DNA from 3 places in the Ruicaihuangia ninglii genome. Region 1 is predicted to be linked to each of the others. Evidence: predicted binding sites of a transcription regulator. Region 1 holds the regulator's gene; each other region holds the start of a gene.
What was found. The regulator LexA, encoded in region 1, represses DNA repair genes until DNA is damaged. The targets are predictions, from matches to a motif close to TCGAACANNTGTTCGA.
Positions count from the first base shown of each region.

Region 2: the regulator LexA is predicted to act here: its motif matches at 2,394-2,409, upstream of GO591_RS07120 (DNA polymerase Y family protein).
Region 3: the regulator LexA is predicted to act here: its motif matches at 1,787-1,802, upstream of GO591_RS02170 (HNH endonuclease signature motif containing protein).

Region 1 covers NZ_CP046619.1:1,110,237-1,115,479, forward strand. The annotation lists gene dapF (diaminopimelate epimerase) at 1-391, shown strand, start outside; gene GO591_RS05285 (class I SAM-dependent methyltransferase) at 392-1,000, opposite strand; gene hflX (GTPase HflX) at 1,044-2,567, shown strand; gene GO591_RS05295 (hypothetical protein) at 2,659-3,054, opposite strand; gene GO591_RS05300 (hypothetical protein) at 3,143-3,526, opposite strand; gene lexA (transcriptional repressor LexA) at 3,597-4,268, opposite strand; gene GO591_RS05310 (LysM peptidoglycan-binding domain-containing protein) at 4,513-4,857, shown strand; gene GO591_RS05315 (histidinol-phosphate transaminase) at 4,903-5,243, shown strand, end outside.
Region 2 covers NZ_CP046619.1:1,500,074-1,505,316, forward strand. The annotation lists gene GO591_RS07115 (error-prone DNA polymerase) at 1-821, opposite strand, end outside; gene GO591_RS07120 (DNA polymerase Y family protein) at 824-2,383, opposite strand; gene GO591_RS07125 (glycosyltransferase) at 2,499-4,862, shown strand; gene GO591_RS07130 (sensor domain-containing protein) at 4,859-5,243, shown strand, end outside.
Region 3 covers NZ_CP046619.1:441,529-446,771, reverse strand. The annotation lists gene GO591_RS02180 (Gmad2 immunoglobulin-like domain-containing protein) at 1-722, opposite strand, end outside; gene GO591_RS02175 (polyprenol monophosphomannose synthase) at 848-1,600, shown strand; gene GO591_RS02170 (HNH endonuclease signature motif containing protein) at 1,821-3,584, shown strand; gene GO591_RS02165 (DUF6716 putative glycosyltransferase) at 3,711-5,057, opposite strand; gene GO591_RS02160 (N-acetylneuraminate synthase family protein) at 5,083-5,243, opposite strand, start outside.

The DNA of each region.
Region 1 (5,243 bases):
CGGCAACCCGCACGTGGTGGTCGCCCTCGCGAGCGACGACGAACTGCAGGCAGCCGACCTCGGCTACATCCCGATCATCGACCCGGTACCCGAGCACGGCGCCAACGTCGAACTCGTGGTCCCGCAAGATCCGCTGGTCAGAGACGGCATCGGCTGGATCCGGATGCGGGTGCACGAGCGCGGTGTGGGGGAGACCCTGAGCTGCGGGACGGGCGCTGCCGCCGCGGCCCTGGCCACCCGGCATTGGGCAGGCGCCGGGGCTCCGAACCAGTGGCGCGTGGACGTGCCCGGTGGAACGGTCGGAGTTCGGATGTTCCCGACCGAAGACGGCGAGCACGTCGCCCTGAGCGGACCGGCGGAGCTGGTCTACGAGGGAACGCTCACCGTGTGATCAGCGTTTCTTGCCCCGGAGCACCCGGAAACCCTTGCTGGTCGCGGCACGGGTGAAACTGAACTCATCGGGGAACGTCGTCTGAAGCCAACGATGCAGGGAATCAGAACCAAGGTTGCGTGCAACGACGAGCCAGGCGTCCGTGCCATGGTCCAGTCGGGGCAGCCAGCGTTCCAGCAGGCTGTGCAACTCGTTCTTACCGACCCGGATCGGTGGGTTCGACCAGATCGTCATGAAGACCACATCGTCGGGCACCTCATCGGGTGTGACCGCCTTGATGTTGCTCACGCCGGCAATCTCGGCGTTCCGGCGCACCAGGTCGAGAGCCCGCTCGTTGACATCCACGGCCCACACGGTCGCGTGTGGCGACTCCAGGGCCAGGGTGAGCGCGATCGGACCCCAGCCACAACCAAGGTCGAGCAGGTTGCCACCCGGCGGTGGCGCGGGCGTGTTCGAGAGCAGCACCTGGGTGCCGACGTCGACGTGGTCAGGGCTGAACACCCCACCCGCGGTCGTCAGTTGAAAGTCACGCCCGGCGAGCCGCGCATGAATCTGGCGCAGGTTGGCCTCGCTCGAGGGCATTGATGAGAAGTAATGCTCCGCGGCCATGCAGAGAAACTTACCGAAAAGCGAAGGAACTAGTGTGACTGATATGACAGAGCGCGAAGACAAGCGCGGCGCCGACGAGGGCGCGGTCGACCGTGTGCTGGCCGCCGAGCAGTCCCGATCGGTTGGCTACGCCCGCTTCGGAGGGCGAGCGGAGGCGCTTCAGGACGCCGATCACTACAGCGACCAGCGCGACGGTGAACAGTTCGAGCGTGAGGACCGTGCGGCGCTCCGCCGCGTTCGCGGACTGTCGACTGAGCTCGAGGACGTCACCGAGGTTGAGTACCGGCAACTGAGGCTCGAGAACGTGGTGCTCATCGGCGTGTACTCCGGTGGCTCCCTCGAAGACGCCGAGAACTCGCTGCGCGAACTCGCAGCACTTGCCGAGACCGCCGGTGCGGCTGTGCTCGACGGGCTGCTTCAGCGCCGCCCGAATCCCGATCCCAGCACGTACCTCGGCCGCGGCAAGGCGCAGGAGTTGGCCGACATCGTCAGGGCAGTCGGCGCCGACACCGTGGTCGCCGACACCGAGCTCGCACCCAGCCAGCGCCGTGCGCTGGAGGATGTCGTGAAGGTCAAGGTAATCGACCGCACCGCGGTGATCCTCGACATCTTCAGCCAGCACGCCAAGAGCCGTGAGGGCAAGGCGCAGGTCGAACTCGCGCAGCTCGAGTACCTGCTGCCGCGCCTGCGCGGCTGGGGTGAGTCGATGAGCCGCCAGGCCGGTGGCCAGGTCGGATCCGCCGGCGCCGGCATGGGAAGCCGCGGACCAGGTGAAACCAAGATCGAACTCGACCGGCGCCGCATCCACACCCGGATGGCCAAGCTGCGCAAGCAGATCAAGGGCTTCGCGCCCGCCCGTGAGGCGAAGCGCGCCAACCGCAGCCGGTACGAGGTGCCGAGCGTTGCGATCGCCGGATACACCAACGCCGGCAAGTCGAGCCTGCTCAACCGGATCACCCAGGCCGGCGTGCTCGTCGAGAACGCGTTGTTCGCAACCCTGGACGCGACGGTCCGCCGCACGCACACCCCGGACGGGCGGCTGTACACGCTGGCCGACACGGTCGGGTTCGTGCGGAACCTGCCTCACCAGCTGGTCGAGGCGTTCCGGTCAACACTTGAGGAAGTCAAGGATTCCGAGGTCATCGTGCACGTCGTCGACGGCGCGCACTCCGACCCGGCCAGCCAGATCACAACCGTGCGAGATGTCATCGGCGAGATCGACGCGCGCGACATCCCCGAGATCGTCGTGTTCAACAAGGCCGACCTCCTGGACGCCGACCAGCGGTTGCTGCTGCGCGGACTGGAACCGGACGCCGTGTTCGTGTCGGCACGAACCGGCGAGGGCGTCGAGGAGCTGCAGCAACGGATCGCCGACCTGCTGCCCGCCCCCGAGGTGGAAATGACGTTGCTGGTGCCCTACGACCGGGGCGAAGTCATCTCTCGCCTGCACGTGCAGGGGCGAGTCCTGAAGACGGAGTACCTCGAGAAGGGCACCCGCGTGAAGGCGCTCGTGCACCCGTCGCGAGTGGATGGCCTGAGCGACTTCGTCGAGCAGCACGCCCGCTGATCACCTGGCAACAGCGCAAACCGTTGGTCGAGCTTGCCGAGATCCGGTCTCGGCAAGCTCGACTAGCGGACTTCTGGCGTCGTCTGGGCGCCTAGTCGGCCGAGACCGGGCTCGTGGCCGACGGCGCGGACGCAGGCGACGCGGGCGAGGCGACCGACGGCGCCGACAGCACCGACGGTGCGCTGATCGGCGAGGCGGCGCTGGGTGCTGAAACGGGGCTGGCCGGGGTGGCAACGCTCGGGGTCGAGTCGACGACGGACGCGGCCTGGTCGGACATCGACACCGGTGCCGTCTGCTCGCTGGTCGGGGCGCTCGGGATGCCGAATGCCGCCCCGCTGGTCTGGGTGACGGGGCGCGTGTCAACCGCCGCACCGCTGACGTCGTTCACGCCCGTGGCGTGGGCCGCGGCCACCGCGCCGCCGCCGATCAGGCCCAGGCCGAGAACCGATGCCGCTCCGATGGCGGTCCACTTGGTCTTGTTCTGCATAGTCATCTCCTGCTCGTCGAGACCCGACTCCATGCCGCGGGCTTGATGACTACCAGCCTCGTCGGGCTCCATGAGATGCCGAGGAGACCTAGGTGAGGGCATTCTCATCTTCTGTTCGGTCGTCGATGCGGCCATCCCGTGACCGCCAGGTACCCACGGGTCGGCAGAACAGGAGCGCCACGATCGCGATCCCAGCGAGCGCCGCATCAGGCAGCCACGTGCCCAGGACGATGACGTGCGAGATGAGGAACAGCGGCAGCGTCCAGAGCGCCAACCAGCCCGCCGGCTGTCGGATGAGCCCGATTGCCACGATCAGCCCCAGCACAGCGAAGGCAAGGCCGAACGACGCAATCAGTACCTGAGCATCGAACGGGAAGGGGTCGTCTACGAACAGCGTGGACAGGGCGATGACACCGCTCAACGCGAACAGCACGCAGAGCAGCACCTGGCCGACACGGAAGAGAAGAGACACGTGCACCTCCTAGTGTGAGATGGGCTCACACTAGAGGCGGTCTCACGCCTCGCGCAATGGGTGCCGGCGGTCAGATCGTGCGCAGGACCGCCACGACCTTGCCGAGCACCTCGGCGAAATCACCCAGGATCGGTTCGAAGTTCGAGTTGCGGGGGAGCAGCCAGGTATGCCCGTCACGCTGACGGAACACCTTGACCGTAGCCTCGGAGTCCAGCATCGCAGCGACGATGTCACCGTTCTCCGCGGTCTTCTGCTGTCGAACGACAACCCAGTCGCCGTCGCAGATGGCGGCGTCGATCATCGAGTCGCCAACGACCTTGAGGATGAACAGGTCGCCCTTGCCGACCAGCTGCCGAGGCAGCGGGAAGACCTCTTCGATCTGCTGCTCGGCGGTGATCGGGATGCCAGCGGCAATACGTCCGACCATCGGAACCATCGCCGCGTCGCCCACCGGTGCGGATGTCTCGGACGAATCCTCGATCGCGGGGAGGTCGATCAGGATCTCGAGCGCCCGGGGGCGGTTCGGGTCGCGCCGCAGGTATCCGCTGAGCTCAAGCTGGTTCAGCTGATGCGTGACGCTCGACAACGAGGACAGGCCAACTGCGTCACCGATCTCGCGCATGCTCGGCGGATAGCCGCGCTGGGAGACCGAGCGCTGGATCACATCAAGGATCGCGAGCTGCTTCTCGCTCAGGTTCTTCCGGCGCCGTGTGCGGCGCTCGGGCTCAGCCTTCTCGTCCATCGGTCTCCCCTCCGCACGGCCATCGACCTGCAATGTCGGTGGTCCCTGATTGTCTGTCTCCAGACACTCGAAACTGTATCCACAAACACCGTGGAAACAAACATGCATTCGAGAGTGTCGTGGCATTAGGGGCAGATTGTCCCTTGACGCCGCGATTCTTTCGAATGTATGTTCGGAACACAGCTTCGCATCCGGTGGCTCCCGGCCGAGCACCGGATGCGAAACCCTCAAGGAGGTAATACTCATGAGCACCATCACCCTGGCCCCTGCTCCCGTCCGCACCCGGCTGCGCCTCACCCGCCGCGGCCGCATCGTGATCACCGGTCTCGTCTCCCTGCCGCTCGTGCTCGGCGTGCTCTTCACCTCGCTCAACGGCGGGGGAGCAACCGCAACCTCGGACCGCAGCGCCGCGTCCTTCGAGTACGTCACCATCCAGGCCGGCGAATCGCTGTGGGGCCTCGCCGAGTCGATCGCGCCCGACGCCGACCCGCGGGACGTCATCTCCGACATCCTCTCGCTCAACCAGGTGAGCACCGCCGACGTGCACCCGGGGCTGCGCCTCGCGCTGCCGTCCGCCTACAGTCACTGACGACACCCGTAACCGCGCTCAGGAGCACGCCTCTAAAATAGGTTGGTGACTTCTCTTGCTGACCTGCCCATTCGTGATGACCTGCGCGGACAGTCGCCCTACGGCGCTCCGCAGAAGAGCGTGTCAATTCGGCTGAACGTCAACGAGAACACCCATCCGATGCCCGACGACGTGGCAGAGGAGATCGTCGCGCGGATCACCGCGGTCGTCCGTGGGCTGAACCGCTACCCGGACCGTGAATTCACCGACCTGCGCGACAGCCTCGCCGGGTACCTCGGACACGGCCTCGACCGCTCGAACATCTGGGCGGCGAACGGATCGAACGAGGTCCTGCAACAGATCCTCCAGGCCTTCGGTGGTCCCGGACGAAGCGTCCTTGGCTTCCC
Region 2 (5,243 bases), 390 kb from region 1:
ATGTGCCGCTCGGCCGGGCTGGCGTAGTGCACGTTGCCGGTGGCGACCACAGGCAGCCGCAACCGCTCGGCGAGACGAGCGAGCTGGTCGTTCCTGGTGGAATCGAGCGGATGTCCGTGGTCGGTGAGTTCGACCAGCACGTTGTCCTGGCCGAACAACTCCACCAGCCGGGCAACCTCTCGCTCCGCGGCATCCGCACCCTGGCTGGCGAGCGCCTGCCGCACGGTTCCCTTGCGGCAGCCGGTGAGCACCGTCCACTGGCCGTCCGCCCGGGCGGCCAGGGCGTCGAGGTTGTACAGCGGCCTGCCCTTCTCGCGGCCGTCCAGTTGCGCCTCGGTGAGCGCGGCGGCGAGCCGGTGATAGCCCTCCTGCCGGCGGGCGAGCACCACCAAATGGCTGCCCTCGGGGTCGGCCACGCCGTTCTGCGGTGTGGTCAGGCCGAGCGAGAGTTCCGCGCCGAACACGGTCTTCACGTCATAGCTCTCGGCCGCCTCGGCGAGCCGGACGACCCCATAGAAGCCGTCGTGGTCGGTCAGGGCGAGACCGTGCAGGCCGAGCCGGGAGGCTTCCTCGAGCAGTTCCTCGGGGGAGGACGCGCCGTCGAGGAAGCTGAAGTTGGAGTGCGCATGCAGTTCCGCATATGGCACCGCCGCGGCATCCGGAGCCTTCTCGATCGCGGCGGGCTCGTAGGCCTCCCGCTTGGTCGACCACGCCGGACTGTCGCCGCCGTCGGCGTTCGTCGGCCGGGAGCCGGGCCGACGCGAGTCCGACAGGCGGCGTTCGAACTCGGACCACGGGATCGGGGGGTTAGACCAGCCCATAATCAGTCATACCTCGCCTCGGCCCACCAGCCATGCGCGTCGAGCACCAGCAGCCAGGCCAGCCCGTCATCGTCGACCACCTGGAACCGGTGCGCCGCCCTGGAGTGCTCGGCATCCCACCAGCGCTCATCGATCGGCCAGGGACCGGCCCACGCGGTGACCTGTTTCGAGGCACCGGATGCCGCAACCAGCCGAGCTGGAGCAGCCGAGAGTCCCGCTCGCTCGTCCACCGACACCTGTTCGCCACTGTCCGCGAACACGGTCACCGGGTGCGGAGCGGGGAACACCGTCGCCGGAGCCGGCTGCGGCAGACTGCCCGGCCAAGGCTGGTCGGGGGAGCGCAGAAATGCCGGCCAGTCACCCCAGGGAACCAGCATCGCCCGCTCGGCAAGGGTGCGGCCGCCGCCGATGGCGACGGTGAGCACTCCCTCGTGGCCGAGCATGCTCTGCACCCGGGAGAGGGCGTGGTGGACCCGTTCGTCTGGTCCGTCACCGAACAGCCCGCGCTCGTGGTTGCCGATGGCATCCACGCTCTCCGGTACCACCCGTACCCGGGTGATCGGCGCGCTCAGCCCGCTGGCGCCGTCCGCCGTGCCGTTGCCCTGTAGCTGCCAGCGCAACCGGTCGACGACCTCCGCTGGGGTGAATGAGCGCGGGTGCAGCCAACTGCGTTCGGAGATCTCACCGTTCTCGGCATCCACCTCGATCCGCAACGCGGTGCAGACGAGTTTCGCCGCGGTCAGCTGGTCGATGAACCGTTCGGCCGCCTGTTTGAACGCGAACGCGGCCTGGTCGATCCGGTCGACCGGAGGCTCGAACCAGACGACGCCGTCAAGTTCAGCCGGCGGAGTGCGCGGGCTGACGCTGCGGGCATCCAGGCCGGAGGCGATCGCGTGCAGGCGTGCGCCGTCCACCCCGAACCGTCCTTCGACATCGATGGCCTCGAGCGCGGCGAACTCACCGAGGGTGCGGATGCCCAGCCGCTTCAGCAGGGCAACCAGGTCGGGCCGGTCGAGGATGCCGATCGGCAGTGGCGCCAGGAACTCGGCCGCGCCGCCCTCCGGCACGATCAGCACCCGCGTCGCGGGCTGAGCGGCCCGGGCTGCCTGTTCTGCGGTGAACGGCCCGTCGGCGATTCCGGCTCGGGCGTCGAAGCCGAGTTCCCCGAGCCGGCCGAGCAGGGTCAGCGCGGCGGCCAGTTCCCCGCCGTAGTAGCGGCTGGGGCCGCGGGAGCGGATGGCGCAGGTTCCCGGTCGCAGCAGTTGCACGCCGGGGGTGAGCCGCTCCAACTCGGCGAGCGCCGGCTCGAACACCCGGGCGTCGAGGGCGGGATCGTACTGTTCCACGATGAGCTCCGGGCAGCGGGCCTGCGCCTCACGGATGCGCAGGCCACGCTTCACGCCCTCCACTCGGGCGGCGGCCGAGCACGCGAACACCAGCCCTCGATCGACGAGAGCGATCGGCAGGTCACGATCCAGGTCGAGTGACTGTGCTGCGGCAATGACTGGCCAGTCCGGGCACCACAACACGAGGGTTCTTGTGGATGACGCGGGGTGAAACACCCTTCTATCTTCGAACATATGTTCGATTCAGTCAATCTGTGCTCGCGAACCCCTTATCGTTGACCACAAGGGCCGCGGGTGGGTGGCCTGAAACACCGGTCGGGGAGGAACATCGGTGCAGGTGTGGGGATGGCCGTGGGTACTCGTCTATCCGGCGGTCTTGCTGCTGCTGATGACAGGGATCTGGATGGTGCAGCGCACCCGACCCGGTTTCGGCCGTCGCCTGGCCATCGTGCTCTCACTCATCGCCGGCGCCCTGTACCTCTCCTGGCGGATCGGCTTCACCATTCCCACCGGCTCGGTCGCCGACACCATCGTCGGGGTCACCCTGATCGTGGTTGAGATCATCGGCTTCGCGCAGACCGTCGCCTTCTCGGTCGTCGTGTGGAGCCCGGCGCCACCCCCACCGGTTCCACTGTCGGCGCTCAGCCGATTCCCCAGCGTCGACGTCTTCATCGCCACCTACAACGAGCCGGTGAGCACCCTGCGGCTGACACTCGCTGGTGCGGTCAACCTGCGCTATCCCGGCCCGGTGTCGGTCTACCTCTGCGATGACGGTTCCCGGGCCGAGGCCCGGGAACTGGCGGATGAGTTCGGGGCGCGGCACCTCACCCGCACCGACCACTCGCACGCCAAGGCCGGCAACCTCAACAACGCGCTCGCGAACAGCTCGGGCGAACTGGTCGTCACGCTCGATGCGGACATGGTGCCGAAACAGGACTTCCTGGAGAAGACCGTCGGTCACTTCAGCGATGACGCGCTGGCGTTCGTGCAGGCGCCGCAGGCTTTCTACAACCAGGATCCCTTCCAGTACAACCTGTTCTCCGGGCAGGTGCTGCCCAATGAGCAGGACTTCTTCATGCGCACCCTGCAGGGTGCCAAGGCGCGCTTCAACGCCACCATGTACGTCGGCAGCAACACGGTGTTCCGCCGCACCGCGCTCGAGGCCATCGGTGGATTCGCGACGGGCGTGATCACCGAGGACATGGCGACCGGGATGCTGCTGCAGTCGGCCGGGTTCCGCGCCACCTACGTGCCGGACGTCATCGCTGCCGGCCTTGCCCCGGAAAGCTTCCCCGACCTGCTCAAGCAACGCGACCGCTGGTCGCGCGGGAACGTGCAGTCCGCGCGCAAGTGGAACCCGCTGACGATGCCGGGGTTCACGCCGATGCAGCGCTGGCTCTATGCCGACGGCGTCGTCTACTGGTACTTCGGTGTCTTCAAGCTCGTCTACCTGCTCGCGCCACTGCTCTTCCTGCTGTTCGGCGTCGTGCCTGTCAACGCGGAGCTGGCCTGGCTCGCCGTGTTCTGGCTGCCCTTCTTCGTGACGTCGATGCTGAGTTTCCGGATCGTCGCCGATGGCAGGCGCAGCTTCCTGTGGAGCCACGTCTATGAACTGGCCATGGCTCCGACGCTCGCCATCTCAACCGTCGCCGAAACCTTCGGGCTGAAGGTGACCGCGTTCGCGGTCACCCCGAAGGGAATGCTGTCGAGTAATCGGCAGTTCCACTGGCGGATCGCGCTGCCGCACCTTGTGCTCCTGGCGCTGTCCGTCATCGGGCTGCTCAACGTCTTCGTGTTCAACCCGCAGGCGTACTCGCTGGCCGCCCTCGTCATCAGCGTGCTCTGGACCGTCTACAACGCGGCGGGCCTGCTGATGGCGGTGCTCATCTGCATCGAGCGGCCCAGGGTCCGCACCGCCGAGCGAGTTCCGGTCGACTTGCCGGTGAGCGTGTCGTTCACCGGCCTCGGTTCGGTCCCCGGGCGGATCGTCGACCTCAGCGTGGGCGGTGCCAGGATCTTCGTGCCCTTCGGCGCTGCCATCGATGCAGGTGTCCTGGTCGATGCCGCACACAAGCCCACCGCGGTTGACCTCGCTCCAGTGGGTCGGGTCAGTGGTCAGAGCCGCTGGATCGTGGGCACGAACGACGGCGTCACGCTCGGGTTCGTCTTTGACCCATTGTCGACCGGCCAGTGGATTGACCTCGTGAGCGTGCTCAGCTCGTCGCCGGCGTGGGTGCGCAACGACCGGGAAGTGGGTGCCCGGCTCACGGCGTCACTGGGTCGGACCGTGGCCGGCACGGCGAGCCGGGTCGCGGCGCACGCCCGTCGCGACATCCGGGTGCCGGCGAGCGCCCCCGCCCTCGTGCGCCCGCTCACCGCGGACATGGCGACCTCCACCAGCCGGGAGAGCGCCGGCGGTCGCCACAGCACGGGAGCCGCCGCGCCGGTGCTCGTTCCCAAGACATCAGAGGCGCTGCCGGCGACGGTCGAGGACTACAGCTTCGGCGGCGCCCGCCTGTTCACCAAGAAACGACTCGAGCCTGGTGGTTTCGTGAGCATCGAGATCCCCGATCGCCTGGAGATCCCCGAGGTCGCGGAAGTGCGCTGGGTTCGCCGCAGCACGCAGGGATTCAGGGCGGGTGTGCTCTTCGCACGAACCGAGGCATCGAGGAACGAACAGGTAATCGGCACATGAGCAAGACGGAAACCAAGACCCACAACGAACTGTTCCACGCGGTCGTCGAGCACGCACCGGAGGCGATCGTCATCGTCGACGGCACCGGCCGGATCCTCGTGGTCAACAGCGCCACCGAGGCGCTCTTCGGTGCTTCCAGAGATGAGCTGGTCGGCGAACCGGTCGAGTCCCTGATGCCGGAGCGCTACCGCGATGGCCATCGAGGGTTCCGTACTGAGTACACCGAGAAGCCGCATGTGCGCGGACTGGAATCCGGTCTCCAGCTGACCGCGCTGCACAGCAATGGGACCGAGTTCCCCGTCGAGATCTCGCTGGCGCCGCTGCCCATTCCCGACGGCACGCTCGGGATGGCCACCATCCGCGAGGTGACGCCGCGGCGCA
Region 3 (5,243 bases), 670 kb from region 1:
ATCTCGCCGAACGGAGACTCCACGCCGGCTTCAGCGGTCATCAGCTGCCGGGTGAACACGGCTGCGCCCGAAGCATCCCGGATCTCCACGGTCAGCGCCGCTTCGAACACGTTCGCCAGTCCCTGGATCGCCAGATTGCCTCCCGACGGAACGCTGTCACCGCAGACCGGGCTGGTCAGCAGGATCGGCGGGCGGTCGCTGGCGATCACGATCGGGCGCTCGACCACGTTGATCGGCCGGCCGTTCTCGGCACTCAATTCATAGGCACGCAGCGTTGCAGGCTCGTCCCCGGTGGATTCAGGCGCGAATCCGAGCCGGGCCTCCCACGTGCCTCGAGTGCCGCTTCCGGAGGTCGCCATGATGTGGCGGAGGCACAGGATGTCGCCCGCCTGGTTCACGACATCCACGGTGAGTGCCGCTTCGAAGGTGTTCGCGGTGCCGCTGGCCGTGAACGGAACCTCCACCGTGGCTCCTTCGCGGGGGAGGTTGATGATGATGGCGGCTTCGGCAGGCGGCGACGAGGGCGATCCCGACGGCGTCGGCGACCTGGTCGCCGTCGGCACGGGCGTCGTGGGATCGGGCGTCGTGGGCTCGGTGGGAGATGTGCCGGGCGAGACCGGCGGGGTGGGCGACGGCGTCAGGGCGGGGAAACCGTCACAGCCGGTCAGTGCGGCGCCGAGCACCGCTGCAGCAAGAAGAATAGATAGCCGGTGCCGAACCATGAGCGTGGTCCCTTTCTGCGCTGAAATCTAACCCTCGCGGCGGCGGACAGAGCCGATCGTTGTCAACCAGTTATCCGACTAGTCCGGCGTCTCTGGCTGGGGCTCATATTTGACAGAATGGGCCGGTGATCGAATCGAGCCGTGGCCCGGCTGCGGCGCGGGTGCTCGTCATCACGCCGACCTACAACGAGAAGGACAATCTCGCGCCGGTGCTCGAGCGGCTGTTCACCGCACAGCCGACGGTCGACGTGCTCGTCGTCGACGACAACAGCCCGGACGGCACGGGTCGGGTCGCTGATGGGATGGCGGCATCCGACCCACGCATTCAGGTGTTGCACCGCGGCGGCAAACAGGGCCTGGGCGCCGCGTATCTGGCGGGGTTCCGCTGGGGGCTTGAGCACGGCTACGACGTGATCGTCGAGATGGACGCCGATGGGTCGCACCCTCCGAGCGCTCTGGCTGCGATGCTGACCGCGGTGGCGGAGGGTGCTGGGCTCGCCATCGGCTCCCGATGGGTGCCCGGCGGGCAGGTCGTCAACTGGGCATGGCCCCGGCGCTGGCTGAGCCGCGCCGGCAATGGCTACACGCGGATTGCGCTCCGAATTCCGGTGCGGGACGCCACTGCCGGCTTCCGTGCCTACCGGGCAGACGTGCTGCGCCAGCTGCCACTTGAAGACGTGCACTCCCGCGGCTACTGCTTCCAGGTCGACATGGCGCTGCGAGTGCTGGATGCCGGGCATCGCGTCGCGGAGACACCGATCATCTTCCGGGAGCGCGAACACGGCGAATCCAAGATGAGCGGCGCAATCGTATTCGAAGCGATGGCGCGGGTGACCTGGTGGGGGCTGCGGCGGCGGTTCGGACGCCGCACCCGCTGATTGACCGGGTGGCGCGGCTGATCGGTTTGCACGCGCTGATCGGGCTTGCCATCCGCTGGTCGGGCCTCTCACGCGCTGATCGAGACGGTTACCCGTTGACTGAGCTTGCCCAGCGCGCCTCCTTCCCTGTTTCCCGCCCGTCCTCTCCTCCCCAAAAAATTTCTTGACGACTTATTCGAAAGGCATTCGTATTTATCTTCGAAGCTGAAACAATGGATGCATGCCACAAATCGCAGCTACATACGAGGAGACGGTGGCCGACCTAGTCGCCGCCGTCGGGTGCGTGCCCGTCTCGTCGGCTGCGCTGCAAGGGCTGTCGGATGACGTGCTGCTAGCGGTGCATGGTCAGTTCGCCGACGCCAGACGGATGCTCGACGCCCGCGCCACCGAGGTGACCGGTGAGATCGCCGCGCGTTCGGTGCGCGAGAACGGGCACGATGGGCTCGTACAGCGCAAGGGTTTCGGCTCGACGACCAAGTTCGTCCAGCAGACCACCGGTACCACGCCTCGGGATGCCGCCCGCCAGGTTCGGGTGGGCGTAATCATGCGCGAGCACCCGGCTGATCCGGATTCTTCAGCTCCAGCTCCACCACCAACGAAGCCATGGCTCACCGACGCGATCGACGCGGTCCGAGCGGGCTGGCTCTCGGCCGATGCCCTCGACGGCATAGAGCGCGGGCTCGGTGAGGTGACCGAGACCATCTCAGCGGCCGCGTTGATGAACGCGGCCGCTGTTCTGTTGCAGAGCCTCCGACAATCTCACGCCGCTGGTCTGCCGGCCGATGAGCGGCAGGTGTTCTCCCTGGCCCGGTCATTGCGGGAAGAGCTCGATGACGCGTTGATTGCGGAACGCGAGCAGTTCCTTCATCAGCAGCGGTCGTTCCGACGGGTCACGGGGCCGAATGGGCTGCCCAGGTTCATCCTTGATCCGGATGTCGAGACCGCCGCCTTGCTCGACGACCTGTACGACAAGATCACCTCGCCCCGCCGCGGTGGGCCCCGATTCGTCGACGCCGCAGGGAAAGCCTGGGCACAGCGAGTCGTGGACGACCCGCGGACGACCGACCAGTACGTGCACGATGCCATGGTCGATCTGTTGCGGTTGGCGATCAGCACCGGCAGCGCCGACACGCGTCAAATCCTCGGGACGCGGCTGCCGGCCGTCCGGGTGCTGGTTGCAGCGCCCAACCTCGAGAGCGGACGTGGTCCCGCGCGCCTCGAAAACAGCGATATCCCGGTTTCCGTTCAGACGGCAGAACGAATCATCTGCACCGCGGGCGCCCTCTTGCTCACCGTTGATGGCCATGGACAGCCACTGAAGTTGGGACGCAAACGTCGGCTATTCAGTCCCGGTCAACGCGTCGCTCTCGCCGCCCGAGACGGCGGATGTCTCTGGCCGGGGTGCCCGGTCTGCGCTGACATGACTGAGGCCCACCACATCGAAGAGTGGCAGCGCGACGAGGGGAAGACCGACACTGCAGATGGGGTTCTCCTTTGCCGTTTCCATCACCTGCTGCTGCACAACAACGGCTGGCAAGTTATTCGGCGAGGTGGCAGCTACTTGCTGATCCCGCCGCCCAGCGAGGACCCGCAGCAGACGCCCATTCCGATGCCATCCAAGAGTGCCGTGCTGCGCGACGTGATGAGCCCGGCACGGAATGCCCTGGGCGGACGAGGCGGCACTCGGTTTCCTGCCCGGGCCCAGGCGCCGGCCCCGGCCCCGGCGCCAGTCGATGTGCCCATCGGCGCCAGATCACCTGGCGAAAGCCGACCACCCAGCGAAAGCCCACCACCCAGCGAAACCTCGCTACCCAGCGAAACACCACCACCCAGCGAAACCTCGCTACCCAGCGAAACACCACCACCCAGCGAAACCTCGCCACCCCGGGAAACCTCGCAGCCCGGCGGAGCACCGCCCCCGAGCGAAAGTCCACCAGCCGGACACCACGGAACCGACGCCGTACCAATCGCCTCAGGTGGCTAGTGGAGAGGATCGGCGGGTGGTCGATCGCCCGTCAGGATGCTCGCAGCTATTCGGACCCGCCATGATGAGATTCGGATCCGCCATGATGAAACAGGAGGCCGGCGGCCGAGCCGCTGAGGCGTCGGATCAGCCGGCGGGCAGACTCTTACGCAACCGGCGCAGCGCCTTGAGCGTCGGCAGGGCCACCGAGCCGACGACGAGCGCGAGCGACCCGCCCACGCTTCGGTCGTAACGACCGAGCGCCTGCTTGCGCCGCCACGCCCTGCCCAGCGGACCGCCGGCGATCCGCCGGAACGGCCGCACCGGCAGATTGCCGCGCTCTCGTTCCAGGTTGAGCGCGTCAAGGTGGTCGAGCCAATCATCCTGGGCGGCACCGTGAAAGTAGTTCTCGTCCAGCCAGCCCGGATTGACCACACCGAAGCGGCCAGCGGCGAGATCCTCGAGCGAGCCGAACAAGCCACTGTCCTCGAAGATCTCGTTGATCTGCGCCGGACCGACCCCGAAATCATCGAGGGCGAGCACCGGCAGCCCGCGCGCGATCGCCTCGAGCGCCGCCGTCGAGCTGACCGTGACGAGCGCGCCGGCACGATCGAGCGCATCCGCCATCGAGCTGTGATCGAGGACGAGGTTGGCCGGGGCATCCGGCAGCTCAGCCAACAGCTCGTCGTACCCGTCGCGTTCCCGGTGTGTCTGCTGCTCGCCGGGACGCGCGCGCAGTTTGATCACGACACGGCGGGTGGGGTCGGATGTCGCCAGGGCGGCGAGTGCCTTCAGGAGGCGGATCCGGTCCGGACGCTTGGCCGGGACGATTGCTTGCGCGGCGAAGACTACGTCGGTGCCACGGGTTTCGAGACGCGTTCTCGCTGCGCTCGGGCGCTCCTCAACCACCGAGGTGGGGCGGGTCTCGGCAGGCTCGACCAGCGGGGCGGGCGGCGGGGACGACGGCAGAAACGGCAGCGTGGCCAGCCCAAACCGCATCGGGATCCGCTGCTCGGCGGCGAGCGTGTTGAACTCCCGCCGCTCCCGCCGCGAGTGCACGACGAAGAGGTCAGCCTGGGATCGGTGCGTGATCGCCCGCTTCCGCACCGGCACGCCGATGCCCGGCAGGCCGGTGACCAGCACCGGGCGCCGCGAACCGCCCCGCCGCGAACCGTCCCGCCCGGACCCGTCCCGCCCCGACCCGTGGTGAGCGACACCGAGCACCAGCTCGGCGACCGATCCGAGAGTGGACGCCACGACGACATCCGGTCGCTCGATCGCCAGCCAATCCTTCAACTCGCGCAGGGTGAGCATCGGCACGTCTGCCGCGTCGAGCCCGGTGCCGAGCAGGGCGGTGCGCACCTGGTCGGCGCTCGGCGCGAGCGGGGTCGCCAGCAGCACCAACCGCTTCTGCCAGGCATCCGGCATCGCCGCCAGCAACGATGCCGCCCACTTGGAGTAGGAGTCGGTGTCGGCGACCGCGACGACCTTCACGCAGCCACTCTCACACGAACCGCCGTCACGCGAGGACGCGACGCAGCTTCGCCTGCGGGGCCAGCTCGCCCGGGAACACGCGCTTCACGCCGTCGCCCATGGCCTGCTCGATGATCCGGATATCGCGGACCAGGTTCTCGAGGCCGTGCGGCTCCAGCGAGGCGGCGTGATCCGATCCCCACATGG